Regions from separate parts of the Streptomyces sp. BF23-19 genome, predicted to be linked through region 1. Evidence: riboswitches for the same ligand, from Rfam matches in the RefSeq annotation. Region 1 holds a riboswitch; the other holds the start of a gene.
What was found. A riboswitch is a leader RNA that binds a small molecule or an ion and turns the genes downstream of it on or off. The one in region 1 is predicted to bind S-adenosylmethionine.

Region 2: linked by a shared signal. The riboswitch ahead of thrC (threonine synthase) and the one ahead of AB8A24_RS39240 (aminotransferase class V-fold PLP-dependent enzyme) in region 1 are both predicted to bind S-adenosylmethionine.

What each region holds. Positions count from the first base shown of each region.
Region 1 is NZ_JBGBPT010000116.1:203-4,204, reverse strand. It holds gene AB8A24_RS39250 (ubiquinol-cytochrome c reductase cytochrome b subunit) at 1-925, shown strand, start outside; gene trpD (anthranilate phosphoribosyltransferase) at 1,104-2,168, shown strand; SAM riboswitch class IV at 2,260-2,376, shown strand; gene AB8A24_RS39240 (aminotransferase class V-fold PLP-dependent enzyme) at 2,599-3,987, shown strand.
Region 2 is NZ_JBGBPT010000047.1:18,500-22,501, reverse strand. It holds gene AB8A24_RS25035 (MoaD/ThiS family protein) at 233-511, opposite strand; gene thrC (threonine synthase) at 550-1,824, opposite strand; SAM riboswitch class I at 1,842-1,999, opposite strand; gene AB8A24_RS25025 (glucosyl-3-phosphoglycerate synthase) at 2,184-3,161, shown strand; gene AB8A24_RS25020 (trehalose-6-phosphate synthase) at 3,209-4,002, shown strand, end outside.

The sequences.
Region 1 (4,002 bases):
CTTCTACCACAAGCACACCCAGTTCGCGGGTCCCGGCAAGACGAACAACAACGTCGTCGGCATGCCGCTGCTGCCGGTCTACATGGCCAAGGCCGGAGGCTTCTTCTTCCTGGTCTTCGGTGTCATCGCGGCCGTCGCGGCCATCGCCACGATCAACCCGATCTGGGCGCTCGGCCCGTACCGCCCGGACCACGTGTCCACCGGTGCGCAGCCCGACTGGTACATGGGTATGCCCGAAGGCCTGATCCGTGCCATGCCCGGCTGGGAGATCAACCTGTGGGGCCACACGCTCGTCCTGGGCGTGTTCATCCCGCTGCTGCTCTTCCCGCTGGTCCTCGGCGCGATCGCCGTCTGGCCGTTCATCGAGTCCTGGGTCACCGGGGACAAGCGCGAGCACCACATCCTGGACCGCCCGCGCAACGTCCCGACCCGCACCGCCTTCGGTGTCGCCTGGATCGCGGAGTACATCGTGCTCCTCATCGGCGGCGGCAACGACATGTTCGCCCAGTACTTCCACCTGTCGATCAACTCGATCACGTGGTTCGTCCGGATCGGCTTCTTCGTCGTCCCGGTGCTGGCGTTCATCGTCACCAAGCGGATCTGCCTCGGTCTGCAGCGTCGTGACCACGACAAGGTGCTGCACGGTCGCGAGACCGGCATCATCAAGCGCCTGCCGCACGGTGAGTTCGTCGAGATCCACGAGCCGCTCCCGCAGGGCAAGCTGCACACCCTCACCGCGCACGAGCAGTACAAGCCGGTCGAGATCGGCCCGACGGTCGACGAGAACGGTGTCGAGCGCAAGGTGAAGGCCGCCGAGAAGCTGCGCGCGAAGCTCAGCCAGGGCTTCTACGGCGAGAACAACCAGATTCCGAAGCCCACGGTGGAGGAATACAAGGAGATCCAGTCCGGCCACGGCCACCACTGATCCCCGTATGAACGCATGAGGGATTGATTTCGGTCAGTCCTGGTGTCGCCACGGCGAGAGCCCCGTCCAGTGTCTGGACGGGGCTCTTTGCCGTAACCGGGGCTGGATAGGCTGAACCCTGACCGATCAGACGTGGCGCCAGAACATGAGGACGGCCCACCGACAGCAGGAGCGGACCATGAACGTTGCGACCCCGGCAGGCGGCGACAGCGTGGCGGCCCGTGGCTGGCCGGGCGTTCTCGACGCTCTGCTGACCGGCCAGGACCTGACCGCCGAGGACACCGCCTGGGCCATGGACCGGATCATGCGCGGAGAAGCCACCGACGCCCAGATCGCCGGCTTCATGGTCGCGCTGCGGGCCAAGGGGGAGACGGTCGAGGAGATCAACGGCCTCGTACGGGCCATGTACGCGCACGCCAACCTGATCGAGGTACCCGGCCGCACGGTGGACATCGTCGGCACCGGCGGCGACGGGGCCAAAACGGTGAACATCTCCACGATGTCGGCGATCGTGGTGGCCGGTACCGGCGCCAAGGTCGTCAAGCACGGAAACCGGGCCGCGTCCTCCGCGAGCGGCTCCTCGGACGTCCTGGAGAAGCTCGGCGTCAACCTCGACCTCGGCACGGCGCGCGTCGCGGAGGTCGCCGAGGAAGCGGGCATCACCTTCTGCTTCGCGGTGAAGTTCCACCCGGCCCTGCGGCACGTCGCGGCGGCCCGCAAGGAGCTCGGCATCCGCACCACCTTCAACGTCCTCGGCCCGCTGACCAACCCGGCCCGGGTGCGCGCCCAGGCATCGGGCGTGGCCGACCCCCGGATGGCCCCGATCGTGGCGGGCGTGCTCGCCTCACGGGGCTCCTCCGCGCTGGTCTTCCGCGGCGACGACGGCCTGGACGAACTGAGCACGACGTCGACCTCGCGCGTCTGGTGGGTCCGCGACGGCAAGGTCTCCGAGCAGGCCTTCGACCCCCGTGACGTGGGCATCCCCCTGGTCGGCGTCTCCGCGCTGGCCGGCGGGGACCCCTCGTACAACGCGGACGTGGCCCGCCGCCTCCTGGCCGGCGAGACCGGCCCGGTCCGCGACGCCGTGCTGCTGAACTCGGCGGCCGCCCTGGTGGCCCTCGACCCCGGTCCGGGCAGCCTGGAGGAACAGCTCACCGCCGGCATCGCCCGTGCGGCGGAGTCCATCGACTCGGGTGCGGCGCGGGCCGCCCTGGAGCGCTGGGTGACCGCCAGCAACGCGTAGCGGTACGAGAACGGCGTGAAAGCTACGACCCCGGTCCGCCATTCGGACCGGGGTCTTGCCTTCGGGCGATCTTGTGGCAGGATGCTGAACAGGTCACGAGTGACAGCGTTTAGGCCCCGGCTTGCTGTCCGGCAACCCTCCTTCCGTGGCGGGGTGCCCCGGGTGATGACCAGGTCGTAGGCAGCAAGGCCTACGGCAAGCGCGGATCCCTCGACACCAGGGGTCCTGGTCTTCTCGAGGAGCTTTTTCCGTGAGCAAGCGAATGCGATAGGGCGACTCCGCCCCTACTTCACCCTCGGATCAGGGTCACTTCCGTGTACCCCCGCCCAGCGCGGTCCGAGGACCCTCCCGTACCCCGGACGGCCGCAGCGCCGTACCCGCGTACGGGCACACCGAAGCCATTCAGCCCTGCCTGCCGGGAGATACCGCCATGTCCGCATCCCTGAACGCCGCCGTCGCCACCACCACCGCCGTCACCGTCGACCCCGCCTGTGCCGAGCCGCTCGCCGTCCTCGGCCGGGACGTCACCGTCCCCCTCGTCACCGGCGGCGAGGTCACCTACGCGGCCCTCGACTACGCGGCCAGCGCCCCCGCCCTGCAGCGCGTCTGGGACGACGTGGCCGCGTACGCCCCCTACTACGGCAGCGTGCACCGCGGCGCCGGATACCTCTCGCAGCTCTCCACCGACCTCTTCGAGCAGAGCCGGGTCACCGTCGCCGAGTTCCTCGACTGCCGCCCCACCGACCAGGTCGTCTTCACCCGCTCCACGACCGACTCGCTGAACCTGCTCGCCGCCGTACTCCCCGCCGACTGCCAGGTGTTCGTCTTCGAGACCGAGCACCACGCCTCCCTGCTGCCGTGGGTCGACGCGCGGGTCACCTACCTCAACGCCCCGCGCACCCCGGCCGAAGCCGTCGCCACCCTGGAGCGGGCCCTCGCCGACCGCGACCCCTACGGTCCGGCCCTGGTCTGCGTCACCGGCGCCTCCAACGTCACCGGCGAGCTGTGGCCCGTCAAGGAACTCGCCGCCGCCGCGCACGCCCACGGCGCCCGCATCGTCCTGGACGCCGCCCAACTGGCCCCGCACCACCCCGTTTCCGTGCAGGACCTGGACGTCGACTGGGTCGCCTTCTCCGGACACAAGCTGTACGCGCCCTTCGGCTCGGGCGTACTCGCGGGCCGCGCCGACTGGCTCCAGGACGCCCAGCCCTACCTCGCGGGCGGCGGCGCCTCCCGCAAGGTGGCCCGGCGCGAGGACGGCGGCGTGGACGTCGAGTGGCACACCACGGCCGCCCGCCACGAGGCCGGTTCCCCGAACGTCATCGGCGTCTACTCCATCGCCTCGGCCTGCAAGGCCCTGACCGAGGCCGGCTTCGAGAACCTCGTCGCCCGCGAGCAGCAGCTCATCGCGAAGGTCCGGTCGGGCCTGGCGGAGGTTCCGGCGGTCCGGATCCTCTCCCTCTTCGGGGACGACGCCCCGCGGGTCGGCGTCATCTCCTTCGTGGTGGACGGCTGGAACAGCTCCCACTTCGCGGCCGCGCTGTCCGCCGAGTACGGGATCGGCGTCCGCGACGGCCTGTTCTGCGCCCACCCGCTGGTCCGCACCCTGCTGGGCAGCGAGCCGCAGGCCCAGGGCGAATGCGGAGCCCCCGAGGCGGCACCGGGGGAGCGCTCCCTGAACGCGATCCGCGTCAGCTTCGGCGCCGGCACCCCGGACGAGCACGTCGACCGCTTCGTCGGCGCCGTGAAGGAACTGGTCACCTCCGGAGCCAAGTGGCAGTACCGCACGGAGGAAGGCCGCTGCGTTCCCGCCGTGTGACCTGCGGTCCGCTCG
Region 2 (4,002 bases), on a different contig from region 1:
ACTCGGGCCTGACATATCTCGCCAAAGCCCCATACCGCACTCGCATGTTGGCCCGATGTCGACCCTCACGCGGCCCGTTCATATGCGGCGGGCAAGAACAGCGGAGGGGACTTCCCCAACCCTACCGTGCCCAATCAAGCAGAATTGCCCCCTCCGCTTTTAGCGGAGGGGGCAATTTCGGTTTGCGCGTGTCACCTGGGAGACGACCAGGAGGAACCGGGGGATCCCGGGATCAGCAACCGCCGGCGACGGCCGGGATGATCGAGACGCCGGCGCCGTCGGGCGTCGCCGCCTGCAGCCCGCCCTCGAAGCGCACGTCGTCGTCGTTGACGTAGACGTTCACGAAGCGGCGCAGCTTGCCCTGGTCGTCCAGGACGCGCGCGGCGATTCCCGGGTGGCTCTTCTCCAGGGACTCGATGACCTCGGCGAGGGTCGCACCCTCGGCCGGGACCTCGGCGACGCCGCCGGTGTAGGTGCGCAGGATGGTGGGGATGCGGACGTTGACGCTCATGGCGCTACTGCCTTTCCGGTAGGGCGGAGGAGAAAGGGTCAGACCAGGCCGGCGGCGCGGAACGCGTCCAGGCTCGGGCGGATGGTGGCGGTCTGTCCGCTGTCCGCGGCCACCGCCTCCAGGGTCTTGAGGCCGTCACCGGTGTTGAGGACGACGGTGGTCAGCGTCGGGTCGAGCTGCCCGTTGTCGACGAGCTTCTTCGTCACGCCGACGGTCACGCCGCCCGCGGTCTCGGCGAAGATGCCCTCGGTCTGGGCGAGGATCTTGATGGCCTCGACGACCTGCTCGTCGTTGACGTCCTCGACGAAGCCGCCGGTGCGCCGGGCGATGTCCAGGACGTACGGGCCGTCCGCCGGGTTGCCGATCGCGAGGGACTTGGCGATGGTGTTCGGCTTCTGCGGGCGGACCACGTCGTGACCGGCCTTGAAGGCGGTGGACACCGGGGAGCAGCCCTCGGCCTGGGCGCCGAAGATCTTGTACGGCTTGTCCTCGACGAGGCCGAGCTTGATGAGCTCCTGCAGACCCTTGTCGATCTTCGTCAGCTGCGAGCCGGACGCGATCGGGATGACGATCTGGTCGGGCAGCTGCCAGCCGAGCTGCTCGCAGATCTCGTACGCGAGCGTCTTGGAGCCCTCGCCGTAGTACGGGCGCAGGTTGACGTTGACGAAGCCCCAGCCCTCGCCCAGCGGGTCACCGATGAGCTCGGAGCAGAAGCGGTTGACGTCGTCGTAGTTGCCCTCGATGCCGACCAGATCGCCGCCGTACACACCGGCCATGACGACCTTGCCCTGCTCCAGGTCGTGCGGGATGAACACGCAGGAGCGGAAGCCGGCCCGGGCGGCCGCGGCGCCGACGGCGCCGGCCAGGTTGCCGGTCGAGGAGCAGGACAGGGTGGTGAAGCCGAAGGCACGGGCGGCCTCGACGGCGATCGCCACGACGCGGTCCTTGAAGGAGTGCGTCGGGTTGCCGGAGTCGTCCTTGACGTAGAGCTTGCCGGTGATGCCCAGCTCCTTGGCCAGGTTGGCCGCGTCCACGAGCTTGGTGAAGCCGGGGTTCAGGCTGGGCTTGGACGCCACGTCCGCGGGGACGGGCAGCAGCGGCGCGTAACGCCAGATGTTGTTCGGGCCGGCCTCGATCGCGGCGCGCAGGGCCTCGGGGTCACCGGTCGGAAGGTCGTAGGCGACTTCCAGCGGTCCGAAGCACTCGGCGCACGCGAAGATGGGGCCGAGCTCGAAGCGGGTACCGCACTCGCGACAGGAAAGGCCGGTGGCAGGTCCGAGATCAACAGAGGTGGCGACAGTCTGTGCAGCCATGATGGCGAGGCCCTTTCTCCTCATCTTCCCCATGGCGCACTTCGCCATGAGACGGAATTGGCACCTTCCCTAGCCGGGGACCTCGCTGACGTCGCTGAATGCGCGATCGCGAGAACCGACTGGAGGGTTGCCGGGGCTTCAACGGGCCGTGTCCCTCTGCCCCTCTGGATGAGCGGTATGGCACCGGGCGACACGCTCTATGGCGCGCCCGGGCGTTTGTCACGAGGACCCCCGGCATGCGGTGGTCCTTCGCGTTGTTCAAGACTGTAACCGAAGGCTCGGGCGGTTGAGACAGCCGTCCGAACCGCGAGATGGATCACATAAGGGCGAATATCGCCGACACGCAGGGAGTGCTGAGGGTGCTGGAAGAGGTGGAGCGCTGGCTGGCCGACCGCTCCTGGTCCGCCGCCGACCGACCGCTCGACCAGCTGCTCGACCGGAAACGGGCGGCCGGGACCACGGTCAGCGTCGTGCTGCCCGCGCTGGACGAGGAGGCGACCGTCGGCGCGATCGTCGAGGTCGTGCGGCGTGAGCTGATCGAGGGACTGCCGGTCCCCCTGGTCGACGAGCTGGTCGTCGTCGACTCGGGCTCCTCCGACCGCACCGCGGAGGTCGCGGCGAAGGCCGGCGCCCGGGTGGTGCACCGCGACGACATCCTGCCCCGCGTCCCGGCGCTGCCCGGCAAGGGCGAGGTGCTGTGGCGCTCGCTGCTGGCCACCGACGGGGACATCGTCTGCTTCGTCGACGCCGACCTGCGGGACTTCTCCGCCTCCTTCGTCTCCGGGATCGTCGGACCCCTGCTGACCGACCCCGACGTGCACTTCGTCAAGGCGATGTACGACCGCCCGCTCGGTACGGAATTCGACGGGCTCGCCACCGGCAAGACCCCCGGCCAGGGCGGCCGGGTCACCGAGCTGGTCGCCCGCCCCCTCCTCAACCTCCACTGGCCCCAGCTGGCCGGCTTCGTCCAGCCGCTGGGCGGCGAGTACGCCGTACGCCGCTCCCTGCTGGAACGGCTGCCGTTCCCCGTCGGGTACGGCGTCGAGCTGGGCCTGCTGGTCGACGCGCTGCACACGGTCGGGCTGGACGCGCTGGCCCAGGTGGACGTGGGCGTACGGCTCCACCGCCACCAGGACGGGCAGGCGCTGGGCCGGATGGCCGCGGCGATCTACCGCACCGCCCAGGTGCGACTCTCGCGCGGGCACCTCGTACGGCCGGAGCTCACGCAGTTCGAGCGCGGGCCGGAGGGCTTCGTACCGCGGACGTACCCGGTGGACACCGAGGAACGGCCGCCGATGGCGGGCATCGAGGAGTACGCACTGCGGCGCGTGGCGTGAGGGAACGTACGGTTTGAGCGGGCTCGGGCCGGGCTAGGTTTGGCGGCATGGCTTCCCAGGTGCTCGTCGCAGCGAACCGTGGCCCCCTCTCCTACGCCCTCGACGACGGGGGGCACCACCCAGCGGTAGCTGGGGGAGGAACGCTCAGCGCCCGGCGCGGCGGGGGCGGTCTCGTCTCCGGACTCTCAGCGGCCCTCGCCGAGCGGCCAGGGGCCCTGTGGATCTGCGCGGCACTGTCGGACGCCGACCGGGAGGCGGTCCGCCGGGGCGTGGCCGAACCGGGCGTCCGGATGTTGGACATCGATCCCACGATGTATGACGACGCGTACAACGGCATCGCCAACTCTGTGCTGTGGTTCACGCACCACCACCTGTACGACGTCCCGCGCGAGCCGGTCTTCGACGCGGAGTTCCGCAGGCAGTGGGAGTCCTACGAGCGCTACAACCAGGCCTTCGCCGAGGCCCTGGCCGAGGAGGCCGCGGAGGGCGCGCAGGTGCTGGTGCAGGACTACCACCTGGCACTGGTGCCAGGGCTGCTGCGGGTGATCCGTCCCGACCTGCGGATCGCGCACTTCACGCACACCCCGTGGGCCGCGCCGGGCTATCTCGCCATGCTGCCGGACCCGGTCCGCGAGACCCTGCTGTGGGGCATGCTCGGCGCGGACGTGCTCGGCTTCCACACCGAGGCGTGGGCGGCCGAGTTCCTGGGGTCGGCGCGGCTCGACGACGCGTGGGGGCGGTCCGAGGTGCGCGAGGGCTCGGTGGTGGAGCACCACCGCTACTCGGCGTGGCCCACCCGCACCACGCGGGTGCGGGCGTACCCGCTGGGCGTGGACGGGGA